3 regions of the Clostridium sp. FP1 genome follow, and region 1 is predicted to be linked to each of the others. Evidence: riboswitches for the same ligand, from Rfam matches in the RefSeq annotation. Region 1 holds a riboswitch; each other region holds the start of a gene.

Region 1 (4,446 bases):
TTCCCTCATATACTTCACATATTCATCCATGCTAATTTGTGCTCTACAACTAATTTCTCCGGGAACATTAGAAGCTTCATACTTAAGCTTTTCACCCTTTGAAGTGATATGAATATAAACCTTTCTTTCATCCTCTTCATCCTTAACTCTACATAACTGTCCCTGGCTTTCTAATTTGTTTAGTATAGGAGTCAAAGTTCCTGTTTTCATCTTTAAATTATTACTTATATCTTTAAATGATATCTTTTCATGTTCCCATAGAATTAGCATAACCAAATATTGTGGGTAAGTTAAATTTAAACTATCGAGTATTGGTTTATATAACCTAGTCATAGCCTTAGACACAGAGTATATTTTAAAACAAAGCTGATTACTTAATTTTAAATCATCTATCTCCATAACCTTCACTTCCTTCATGTCTTAATATTGTGGTATTAAATTTATATTTAAAACTATTTTCTCCTAAATAGTTCTACAAAAGGATTGTTTAATATGTTATCTAAATAAACCTTTTTACTTATCTTAAGTAGTATCTCTCCATAAGTAGGATATGGATGTATAACATTTATTATCTTAACAAGACCTTCATCATCTTCTTTTGTTTTTGCCCTATCTAAATTTTTATAATCTTGCTCATATACCCTAATTAAATCACCATACTTTTCTCTAGCTTCCTGCTCTGTTAATCCTGCCCTTGCAAGTTCCGGTTCTGAAAATGTACACCAAGCTACATGTACGTAATCAATCTTCTTCTTTATAGGCAACAATGCATTTTTCACAGCTGTAATTCCTTGCACATTTGCCATATGTGAGAAAAGATATGGACCAGCAACATCCCCTATTGCAAATATACCTTTTGTGCTTGTTTCTAAGTACTGGTTAATCTCTATCGCTTTTTGGTTATATCTAATACTAACTTTTTCTAAGTCTAAACCCTTTATATTAGGAACTCTACCAAAGGATACCAAGATTTTGTCCGCATTTATAATTTCAACGATTCCATCTTTAACTACAGACAAAGAAACTTTGCCATCTTTTTCTGAAACCTTTTCTGCTTTATAGGAAGTATATATCTTAACTCTTTCAATATAAGCTTTCTCTCTAGGATAGCTACAAGTTTGGTTCTTCTCTATTTAAAATAGTATCCACCATTTCTACTAATGATACTTTAACGCCTAATCTATTCATAGCCTGTGATAATTCTACCCCTATAGCTCCTCCTCCTAAAACAATTATACTCTCTGGGAGTCTTTCCTCTATGAAAATGTTTTCATTTGTAAGGTAATTTATATCCTTTAAACCCTCAATCAGTGGCATCATTGGTGATGACCCAGTGGAAATAATTATCTTCTTAGCCTTGATTTTTTCACCATTAACATTCAAAGTATTTTTATCAATAAATTTTGCAAATCCATTAATATAATCAATGCCATCTCTTTTCAAAACTTCAAGGCTTTCTTCCTCATAAACATTATTAATTACTTTTCTGACTTTTTCTAAAACCTCAGAAGTATTAACCAATAAATCTGAATACTTCTTTGCTACATGTATTTCTTTTGCAATATTTATTAAAGCCTTACTTGGGATGCAGCCATACCAAGTACACTCTCCGCCAGGCTTATTCTTATCAATTAAAACAACTTTTTTCGAAAATCCTTTTGCAGTGTATACAGCAGTTAAGCCACCCGAACCTGCTCCTATTATGGCAATATCATATTCTTTCAATCTAACGCCCCAGTAAATAGACTATTTGTAAATTAAATCGTATTCGATTAATCTTATAAGATTATTATATATTATAGAATAAATTTGTCAACTATATTTATTCTATAATATTTATATTGTTGAAGATACCTTAGCCTCCTAATTTTAGTTTTGTTAAAAATATTAAATACTCATATATTGTAATTTGACCATTTTTTAACATCGATTAATTTGTCGTTTTATGTTACAATATAGGAATCGCATTGCCGAATCTCCTAAATGGAGAACGGGGGATTTCTTATGGGGTGAATCTCTTATTTAGAGTAGGGTGCCTTTAACCCGAATCCGTCAACTAACCTCGCAGGCTTATAAAGGAGGACTCGTTATTATTAAATTAAAATTAAAAACTACTCTGCTTGCTTTAGCCTTAGCTTTAGTTAGTAGTAGCTCCGTATATGCTGCTACATATACAGTTAAATCAGGTGATACATTAGGTGGTATCAGCAAAGCTTATAACACAACTACTAATTTTTTAATGAAAAATAATAAATTACCAAACTACAACATATATTCTGGACAAGTACTCGCTGTTCCAACTAATACTCATAATGTGGTTCGCGGCGACACCTTATATTTCATAGCAAAAAAATATAATATAACTTTAGATAAGTTAAGAATTGCAAATGATAAGTGGGATGATAATATTTATCCTGGGAATGTCTTTAAAATTCCAACTGCTTCAACAACTGGAAAAGCTACACCCCTTAATATTTCTAAAGTTATTTCCTATTCAAATAGCGATGTAGAGCTATTAGCTAGCCTAATCAATGCTGAAGCCGGTGGCGAGAGTTATGATACTATGCTTTCTGTAGGAGCTGTAGTGGTAAATAGAGTTCAAAGTTCCCAGTTTCCAAATAATATTAGTGGAGTAATTAAGGAAAAAAGTAATGGCTACTATCAATTTACTCCAGTAATGAATGGAATGATTAATAAAGCTCCAACTGATATAGCAACGAAGGTAGCCTATGAATCACTAAAAGGTTCAGATCCAACTAATGGAGCCTTGTATTTTTTCGAAAATACTGTAACGAACAAGTGGTTAACTTCAAAAACCGTAGCCGCTGTTAAAGGTAACTTAACCTTTGCTTATTAATTTATGTTGAGTATTTTCAAACTAAAAAAACAAACTTCTACTGTTTTATGGAAGTTTGTTTTTTTATACTTTTATAATAGTTTTTTAATATATGTATTAAAGGTATAATATATATCCTCTTTAAATTGTTGTTTTTCACTTGTTGATTTTTTTTGCCATTGATTATTATTATCTAAATTTGCTAATACTTTATTATGTACATACTCCTTATATATCTTAGTTATGTATGCTTTATCACAATGTGGCATTAATTGAGCATAAATCGATTGACCTCCTATAATGAATATATCTTCCTCATTATACTTTTTCAATTCTTTAAAAAGTTCCTCCAAGGAATAACATAAAATAACACCTTCACAGTTATAACTTCTGTTTTTGGTAAGCACTATATTAACTCTTTGTTCTAATGGCTTTTTATCTGGTAGTGATTCAAGTGTATTCCTACCCATTACAATAACTTTTCCAAGGGTTTTTTCTTTGAAGTACTTCATATCTTCAGGTATTTTCACTAACAATTTAGTGTTGTATCCTATTCCCCAATTTAAATCAACTGCTGCTATTAAATTCATTTGTACCTCCTTTAAATCATCACCTGCTGTGCTGAAATATTAACCACCTCAGAAGCAGATTTACACTCCCACTAAAGTTTTATCTATAATCATTATAACAAAATATTAATAAGATAATCAAAAAAATAATAAGCATTCTAAACACTACGTAGTGATTAAAATACTTATTATTTTTTTGACTATTAGTCTCTCAAAATTAAACAGAAAATAGGTTACGAGTAATTACAGTAGACATTTTGAAAAATAAAATTAATTATTCTTCTTGTTGCATTGACCGAAGTCTTTGCATCTACTCCCTAGAAAGGAGGTGATCCAGCCGCAGGTTCTCCTACGGCTACCTTGTTACGACTTCACCCCAATCATCAATCCCACCTTCGGCCGCTGGCTCCATAAACACGTTAGTGTTAGGTTACCTCACGGACTTCGGGTGTTACCAACTCTCATGGTGTGACGGGCGGTGTGTACAAGGCCCGGGAACGTATTCACCGCGACATGCTGATTCGCGATTACTAGCAACTCCGGCTTCATGTAGGCGAGTTGCAGCCTACAATCCGAACTGGGATGAGTTTTTGAGTTTGGCTCCACCTTGCGGTCTTGCATCTCTTTGTACTCACCATTGTAGCACGTGTGTAGCCCTAGACATAAGGGGCATGATGATTTGACGTCATCCCCACCTTCCTCCCGGTTAACCCGGGCAGTCTCACTAGAGTGCTCAACTAAATGGTAGCAACTAATGATAAGGGTTGCGCTCGTTGCGGGACTTAACCCAACATCTCACGACACGAGCTGACGACAACCATGCACCACCTGTCACCCTGTCCCGAAGGACTTCGCCCATCTCTGGGTTATGCAGGGGATGTCAAGTCTAGGTAAGGTTCTTCGCGTTGCTTCGAATTAAACCACATGCTCCGCTGCTTGTGCGGGCCCCCGTCAATTCCTTTGAGTTTTAATCTTGCGATCGTACTCCCCAGGCGGAATACTTATTGTGTTAACTGCGGCACCGAGGTTCGACCCCCGACA
Region 2 (4,446 bases), 1.2 Mb from region 1:
AAACTAACATCTGAAAGAGGTGTTGTTTATGAAAGATAAAAAGAATAATTCTAATGAAAAACAGGAGAAGTCATTTAAGAATAAAGAAAATAATCCTGTTACTATGAACGGTGACAGTAACATGAGTAAACCTGTAAGAGGATTAAAGTAGCAAGGGAAATAAAGAGGGTGTGATTACCCTCTTTATTTTTATGGCATTTTTTCATTTGGTAGCGTGAAGAAAAGGTATATTACGTGAAATGCATTTATAGTAAAATACCCTTTCAAAAATTTATTATAAAAATTAGTATCAAAACGTTGCCTCTAGCATAAATTGTTAATGTATTAGTAATATGGAAAGTAGGGAGGGCAATGATGAATCTAGAGGGCAGAAACTTTGAAGATACAGATATGGATGAAGAATATGAAATGATTCCATTTGAACCTATGATGTATGGATATGGACAAATGAATAGCATGCCGAATATGGGTATGAACACAAGTATGGGTATGAACCCAAATATGGGTATGAACACAAGTATGGGTATGAACCCAAATATGGGTAGGCCAATGGGATACATGCAAGATGTAAATCCAAATATGGAAATGGACCCAGGTATGGGAATGAATCAATTTAATGAAGATATGTCTATGAATGGGCTTAATTCAATGTCTATGATGTATGGAGATGCATCTATGAAAGATTATGGGGATGAGAATGAGGGATTAAGGCAAATGGACAAATATGAAGATGAAGGTGGATATAATAATCAAAATAGAGTTAATCCAAAATACAATGATGTTGATGCTATTGTAAGAAAAATTGAAAGGTATAATCCTGCTATATTTAGAAGTTTGACCAGGTATGGTATGCCTTATGCAGAGGCAAGAAATATAGTTAGAAGAATTGTTAGACTTACACTTATGTATAGTGAGGAATAAAAATAGTCTTAAGTTCAACATAAAGCAGAAATAAATTACAGAAATCATTTATTTTATAACCCTATAAAAAATTATAGGGTTATAAAATTTATATGGCATTTTAAATGCTTAGTAATATATACTTTTTTTATTGAAGGAAATTTAAATGTAATGTAGAATTAATTACTAACGTAGATTTTAATTATCCAAGAGGTGAGAATATGTTTAATATAGATATTGTGTTTGATGATGTTAGTATCATGAGTGTAGAAAAAGAAGATATTACTAAAATTGAAGATTGGATTAATTCTAAGCAAGGATTTAATATAGATGCGAGTCAGGATTACGGGATTGTGGATTTCTACGAAAGATATTTAGAGTATTATGTAAGTGAGGGAGAATACTTTCTTAAAGTTTTAAGGGGTAGTGAACTTATAGGAATTATTAAAGGGAGAATAGAATTTAAAAATCCAAATGAAGTGTGGATTATGTGCTATTTAATAGAATTTGGATTATGTGATGTTGATGTAGCTACTACAATTATTGATGAATTCATAAAACATTTGTATAAAAATTATGGAATACGTAATTTCTATACTTTTGTTTCAGCTGATAATAAGGGTATGATGAAAATATGGAAAAATAATAACTTTGAAATAAGTAGAGTGACAAGTAATTTTTTAGAAATAAATAGCAAAGACAAGGATATTTTAATTTTAAAAAAAGAATTTAATTCAATAAAATGAAATAATGCTTATAATATTCAGTTCTTTTCAAAGGTCATTAAAGCTATTGATATTTTCATGAAAAATATTTACAATAAATTAAGCTGAATCCTATTTATATATAGGTACGGAGGAACCAAGAATTATGGGGTTAATCTAGAAAATAGTAGATATTTACTAGTAGGGAGCCTTCAATCCCGAACCCGTCAGCTAACTTCGGAAGCTTTAGGAGGGAATGGAGTGAACACTTTAAAATCTAATTTAGTCAAAATGGCAATTTTTCTATTATTCATAGGTTTTTTTACAAGTATGAAAACAGAAATGGTAAAAGCTGATATTGTAATTAAAGGGCCCACACAAGTGTTTCTTCGCTGTGTAACTTTTAAAACAGATAAGGTTATTAAAGTTCCAGAAAGAAGTTCGCAAAAAAAGAAAAAAGAAGTGGAAAAAAGATTATCTAGAGGAGGAATTTCAACTAAAGAATTAGTTGAAGGTAGTGAAATGGATTTAATTGCTTATGCCTATGATTTTATTGGAAAACCATACGTATGGGGAGCTTCGGGACCTAAATCCTTTGATTGTTCAGGCTTTACAAAGTATGTTTATAATGCTTTTGGAGTAGATTTACCACATTATGCAGGTTCTCAAATAGGTGAGGGAAGTCCAGTACCTAGAGACAATCTAAAACAAGGAGATTTAATTTTCTTTAATACAGATGGACCAGTTTCACATGTTGGTATTTATGCAGGGGATGGAGAGTTTATACATGCCTCATCAGGAAGCAGGAAAGTTACAGTGAGTAATTTAGATAAAAGTTATTACAATGAAAGATTCGCTGGTGCAAGAAGAATACTCAATTAGATATACTATAATCCGACATTCATTGTCGGATTTTTTTTTATCTATATATGTCTAATATATTTTCCTTTTTTTATTCTAAAATCAGCTTTCAAATAATAATATTTTAAATAAGGATTTATTAAGTTGGGGGATGTTAGTATGAAATATACTAGATATAATTATAAACCACCTAGGAAAAAAAATAATTTTATGCTGGTTTTTATATTAATTATAATAGCAGCTATTGCACTGGGCAGCATATTTTCCAAACTATTACCTAAGAATAATACAAATGCAACTATAGGGGATAAAACTACTAAAATAGGTTTAGAAAAAGATAAGGTAACAAATAAAAATACTAAAGATACTTCTAAAGTAGTTTCTGAAGGCATTATTAATGAGTATGTAGGAATACAATGTGGTACGTTTAGTAACAAGGCAAACGCTTTGGTTTTGAAAAATAGTTTAATGAAGTCTGGTACACCCTTTATTATTGAAGAAAATAATTCAAATAGGGTTTTACTTGGTATTTATCCCAAAGGTAGTATTGATATTATAACTAAGGAGTTACAAGCAAGTAAGATAGAGTATGTTAAAATAAATTTTCAAGTGATTGGCAATGATGCAACCAGTTCACAAATCATTGAAATGGTAAATGCAGACCTTAAAATATTAAATAAACTTTCGGAAAAAGATATTAGTGCAGTTCAAACTGTTGAATTAAAAAAGTGGCTAGGAACGCTGCAAGGGGCAGATAAAAAAAGTGCAAGTTTTAATACCATGACAGAAATAAAAGCATATTTAACTGCAATGCCTGCGGAATTAAAAAAAGAAAAAACAGAGGAAGGATATATATATATCTATAAATTTATAAAAAAACTATCAAAGATATAACTAGATATTTTTTTTGTACTTTGTAAACAAATTGTAAAGAAGTTCTATGAAATGAGATGTAAAATATAAAAATACAAATGGATTATTAAAATCTATTTGTATTTTTTTAATGCAACTTCATAGACATTGCAACCATAACTAAACCTTCTGCAATTATAAACTTTTCTTGAATAATATTTTATACACTTGTTAATGAATTTATTAAATGTTAAAATGTATAAGATATATAAGTAAAGTGGGGGTTATAATTTGAAAAGTGCAGAAAAAAGAAATTCATATTTTATTTTTTTTATGCTTATAGGAGCCATCTCTGGAAGTTTTATAGGTGAGTTATTAGGAAATAATATAGGTGCACTGAAATTTTTGAAGAATACATACACCATAGGCATGAATAAACCTATGCTTATAGATCTGAAAGTATTAGCCATAACTTTCGGTATAAATTTTAATATTAATATTATGTCTATTATAGGCATAGTTTTGGCAATAATATTATATAGAAAATATTAGGAGTGATGTAGTGGATATTATTTTAGCTTCTGCTTCTGTGCGAAGAGCGGAACTTTTAAAAAAAATAACTAGTAATTTCAAGATAAAGGTAAGTGATTTTAAAGAAAGTGACATACCGTTTTCTGGAAATTGTGGGGACTACGTTATGAACTTAGCAAGAGGAAAGGCCATGGATATTTGTAGTAGTGTGAAAAAACCAGCTGCTATAATAGGCTGTGATACTATTGTTTATTTTAAGGGCAAGGTTCTTGGAAAACCTAAAGATAGTGTGGAAGCTTTTCAAATGCTTAGTGATTTAAGTGACAATACGCATGAGGTATATACAGGAATTGCTGTAATAAACACTGAAACCCAAAAGATTTCAACTGAATATGTTTGTACAGAGGTGAAATTTTCAAAACTCTCCGATGTGGAAATAACTAAGTATATTGAGACAGGAGATCCTTTTGATAAAGCAGGAGCTTATGGTATACAAGGAGCAGCATCTTTATTTGTTGAAGAGTTAAAGGGTTGCTACTATAGTGTGGTGGGGCTGCCGGTAAATAAATTATATTTTATGTTAAGGGAGATGGGGGTC
Region 3 (4,446 bases), 2.3 Mb from region 1:
AAACTCCCTGTAGTTTTTACTTTCACTCCTACAGATTTAGTCCTTTTTAAAGGAACCTTAACATCCATATGAGATGGAGTTACCGTAACCTCTTTTATTTCTTTTCCCGCTGCATCTACCGGTTTAAGTTTATAGCTTTTTATAACATCGGATTCCTTACCTTGTATATCTATTTCTATTATTATCTCTTTTACTATATTTACAAGCTTTGACCCGCCTGTTACCATAGCATTGTTTTGTGATAATTTTGCTGCAGATGCATAATAGCCTTCTTTGGGCTTTCCAGTTATATTTACACTTATAGGCTTTTTAACCTCAGTAAGTTCATCTAAATTTATGGTTATAAAAAGCCCCTCACTATTGGTCACATTTATATTATTAGGACTTTTCCTTATTTCAATAGGAATTTTTTGTTCTCCTCTTTTAAGTGCATATGCACCTAAATCTGCCACTACCGTGAAATCTTCTGCTTTTGTATTTAAAAGCATACCAGTATTTGCTCCTTTAATATTTAAGGATGTGGTTAAATCTTGCCCTGGTACTAAAATCAGATTTGAATGGGTTAGTATATCCGTATTTAGAAGCTGCACAGGTATACTTTTAATTTTAATAGCATTCACTGGATTTTCTGTACTTGTTATAAAAAGCCATAGCGCAAAAGCAGCTATTACACAGCATATTTTAATTATATATTGTTGTTTTCCGACTTTATCCATGACCTTATTTTCTCCTTTAAAGTTATTTTTTTACTTTGCCTGTTCTTTATTATTTGAACAAGTATTTTCTTAAGCTTATCTCGGTCATAGTTCCTTACCAATCTCCCATTCACAGCCAGTGATATAGTTCCCGTTTCTTCTGATACTATTATTGTTAGAGCATCTGAAGTTTCAGTTATTCCTATAGCTGCTCTATGCCGTGTTCCTAATTTCTTGCTTATTTTATCATTATTTGTTAAAGGCAGAAAACAACCTGCCGCTATTATTCTACCATTTCTAATTATTGTAGCTCCATCATGAAGTGGAGTATTAACTACAAATATATTTTCTAGTAAAGCGCCAGATATTAAAGCGTCTATGGCTGTTCCTGTTTTAATTATTTCTCCAATACCGGTTTTTTGCTCTATTACTATTAGTGCTCCTGTTTTACTTTTTGATAAGTTTTCAACAGCATTAACAATTTCAGTTATAACTATTTCCATAGTCTCTTCATTTTCAAATATGTGTTTGTCCGTAAACGCTGTCCTTCCCAGGTGCTCTAAGGCTCTTCTTATTTCTGGTTGAAAGATTATAACAATAGTCAAAACACCGATTGTTATGGTCTTATTTAAAATCCAATTTAATACTGTAAGATTAAGCAACTGACTTATAGGAATAAGTAGAAAAATAAGCACTATCCCTTTTAATAACTGCTCAGCTCTTGTTTCCTTCATTAGCATATAAGTTTTATAGAATATATAGGCCACCACTAATATATCCAAAACTGAAAAGAAACTTATATTTTTAATTGTGCTTAACATTAACTTAAGTACATCCATAAAGCCACACCCCCTTAATAAAACTCTTATTTATAATTATACACCATGCTATGGCTTATTAATATAAATTATAAGTTAATTTTATTATAATAAATAGATTTATGTTCAGTGGTTATTCTATTAATTTATGTATTTTCAAATGATAAAGACTACAATTCTACAATTTATCCTAAAAGGATGTAATTGTATAATTTTTCTAGAATAATTTAACTCTATTATGATAATATAATAATATAATACAAAAATAAGGGAGTGAGTTTATTTGAGCGAAAAAAAAGATATTGCAGATGCTAATAAAAAAAGGAAAACATTTAAAATTATACTTTTTCTATCTATCATAATGACCTCCACAGGAATTTTCTTTGCCAGCTACTATTCATCTTTAAATAAAGTATATGCCTCCTATGAAACCACTATAACAAAAAATATTAAGGGTATTAACGAAGTTAATAAAAATATAGAACAACTTTTTAATACTAACGGAACAATAGATGTTGAATATGCAAAAAAGCAATTACCCAGTAGTATTAATGATTTAACTAAATTAAAGGATAACTTAACAAATTCTAAACCAACCTCAAAATATAAAAAAGATCATGAAAATCTAAAACTAGGTTTAGATAATAACTTATCAATTTATAAGCAAGCACTAGCAATTTTAAATGATCCCTCTGGTTCTTCTGCAGATGAATTTAGTACCACTCTTAAAACTTATAGAAATAACTGCATGAATTTTTACTCATTAATAGATATTTATAATGTTAAAATAACCCTTCCAAAAACTTCATTAACCTTCATTGATGATGTACTTAACGACAGTTATATGGCAATAAGAATGCAAGTGGAAGAAGATATTAAATCTAATCAAACTAAGGAGTTCATTAGTAAAATTGATACCATATCCAAAAGTTTTTTAGATATTAAAATCAATTATTACTCTTATGTGGTAAAGGTAAGAAAAAATAATATGTCCTATGATGATCTCTTGTTACTAATAGGTGATAATCTTGTAAAACTAAGCAATGTGCAAACTACTTTTAAAAGTTTATCTATACCGACCTCTACTGCTGCTACTTATGAATCCTTCAAACCCCTATTAGATATGTATGAAAATTATTTAAAGGATTTTAAACTTGCACTTACAAATGAAAAAATTCAAGCCCTAAGTGCTACTGTAAATTCATCAGCATCAGACTCTTTATATACCTCTTCCAATTTAAAATTTGCTGAGTTAGAAAATTACTATAGTGTATTTATTAAAACCTTTATTGAACTAAAGAATAAATAAAATTAATGTATTATATTCATTCTCCTGGGCACACTATTATTGCCTAAGTAAAAAAAACACGGAGGAACCAAGCATTTGGGGTGAATCACAATTTGTGTAGGTTAAACCTTTTCCGAACCCGTCAGCTAACTCCGTAGGCAAAAGGAGAGGATAGTATGAAAAAATTTACTTTTTTAGTTTGTATTTTAACATTATTCACATTATTACCTAATTTAAACGCAAAGGGAGAATATTTATATTCACAGGGTTCAGAAATCAAAGATTTATATAATGAGAAAATAGAAGCACTAGCTGTATTTAATGGATCCAATGACTCGGTTTATGTTACTGATAAAGATATTTATTTAATGTCTCAAGTTGTATATGCTGAGAGTTGTGGTGAACCTGCTAGTGGCAAACTTGCAGTAGCCTCCGTTATATTAAATCGTACTAGACATGCCGGTTTCCCAAAGTCTATTTCTGGTGTTATTAATCAAAAAAATGCCTTTTCTTGTGTTAAAAGTGGAAAGGTAGTTCACCAAGGCAAACCAGATGTTATTCCAGATTCCGCTAGTTACACAGCTGTATTAGATGCATTAAAAGGTAAAGATCCTACAGATAAGGCTGTTTTCTTTTATAATCCTGAAATATCAACTTCTCAATGGATGAAGGATATAAAAAAGGCCAATATAAAAACTATAGGAAATCATGTATTTTTTGTAGTTAAATAAAAAAAACTGTAGTTATACACTACAGTCCAGGCAGCTAACCCCAATTAGTTTTAACTAAAGTTAGTTTTAACTAAAGTTAGTTTTAACTAAAGTTAGTTTTAACTAAAGTTAGTTTTAACTAAAGTTAGCTGCCTAAATTTATTTCTTAGCTGAATCCAAATATGAAACTGCCGATAATGCAGCTACAAGTCCCTCACCAGCTGACTTCATATACTGATATGGCTTTCCGGTGCAGTCTCCTGCAGCATAACACCCTTCTATGTTTGTTTGCATATTTCTATCTACTTTTATATGCCCTTCTTCTATCTCAAGCCCCGGAACTAATTGGCTTGGAGATAAACTATCTCTTAGCATGAAAATTCCATCTGTAATTATTTCACCCTGCTCCAAAACAATTTTAGTTACCCTATCAACACCTACTATTTCTAAAGGTTTATGATTTATTATCTCTACATTAGGATTTAGTTTATATTCCCCTCTGTACATTGGAACATAATATGTTTTTCCACATAATTCACTGACAAAATTAGTTTCTTCTTCACTCCCTTTGTTATATCCTACTACAACAACTGTCTTACCTTTATACAATGGAGCATCACAGGTAGCACAGTAACCTACTCCTTTTCCTAATAACTTTTCTTCTCCTTTTAATGGTTTTCCATATTCTATACCTGTAGCTAAAATTATTGATTTAGCCTCATATATTTTATCATTTACCATTAATGCAAAGTAATCTCCCATAGCGTAAACATTATTTATTCTCTCATTTACAATACTTATGCCCATAGCTTCAATATGTGCTGCAAAGTGGTTTTTAAGCTCTTTTCCTGTAAGATTATAAAACCCTAAAAAATTATTTACCTTTGGTGCTTTTACTAGTTTTGCACTTAATTCTTTACTTCCAAAAAGTATTA

What was found. Region 1 has a riboswitch for cyclic di-AMP ahead of G9F70_RS12040 (cell wall hydrolase). Riboswitches for the same ligand answer to the same signal wherever they lie in the genome.
Region 2: another riboswitch for cyclic di-AMP. It lies ahead of G9F70_RS18045 (C40 family peptidase); the one in region 1 lies ahead of G9F70_RS12040 (cell wall hydrolase).
Region 3: another riboswitch for cyclic di-AMP. It lies ahead of G9F70_RS22665 (cell wall hydrolase); the one in region 1 lies ahead of G9F70_RS12040 (cell wall hydrolase).

The regions. Positions count from the first base shown of each region.
Region 1 is NZ_JAAMNJ020000001.1:2,488,843-2,493,288, reverse strand. Features, by position in the region: gene G9F70_RS12055 (MarR family winged helix-turn-helix transcriptional regulator) at 1-399, opposite strand, end outside; gene G9F70_RS27305 (FAD-dependent oxidoreductase) at 453-1,073, opposite strand; gene G9F70_RS12045 (FAD-dependent oxidoreductase) at 1,111-1,725, opposite strand; cyclic di-AMP (ydaO/yuaA leader) riboswitch at 1,959-2,086, shown strand; gene G9F70_RS12040 (cell wall hydrolase) at 2,240-2,857, shown strand; gene G9F70_RS12035 (dihydrofolate reductase) at 2,929-3,426, opposite strand; rRNA gene G9F70_RS12030 (16S ribosomal RNA) at 3,727-4,446, opposite strand, start outside.
Region 2 is NZ_JAAMNJ020000001.1:3,686,441-3,690,886, reverse strand. Features, by position in the region: gene G9F70_RS27075 (hypothetical protein) at 29-151, shown strand; gene G9F70_RS18055 (hypothetical protein) at 352-921, shown strand; gene G9F70_RS18050 (GNAT family N-acetyltransferase) at 1,122-1,646, shown strand; cyclic di-AMP (ydaO/yuaA leader) riboswitch at 1,718-1,864, shown strand; gene G9F70_RS18045 (C40 family peptidase) at 1,866-2,486, shown strand; gene G9F70_RS18040 (SPOR domain-containing protein) at 2,625-3,359, shown strand; gene G9F70_RS18035 (DUF4321 domain-containing protein) at 3,609-3,869, shown strand; gene G9F70_RS18030 (Maf-like protein) at 3,880-4,446, shown strand, end outside.
Region 3 is NZ_JAAMNJ020000001.1:4,786,819-4,791,264, forward strand. Features, by position in the region: gene G9F70_RS22650 (YbbR-like domain-containing protein) at 1-716, opposite strand, end outside; gene cdaA (diadenylate cyclase CdaA) at 686-1,534, opposite strand; gene G9F70_RS22660 (hypothetical protein) at 1,797-2,822, shown strand; cyclic di-AMP (ydaO/yuaA leader) riboswitch at 2,853-2,976, shown strand; gene G9F70_RS22665 (cell wall hydrolase) at 2,978-3,532, shown strand; gene G9F70_RS22670 (NAD(P)/FAD-dependent oxidoreductase) at 3,671-4,446, opposite strand, start outside.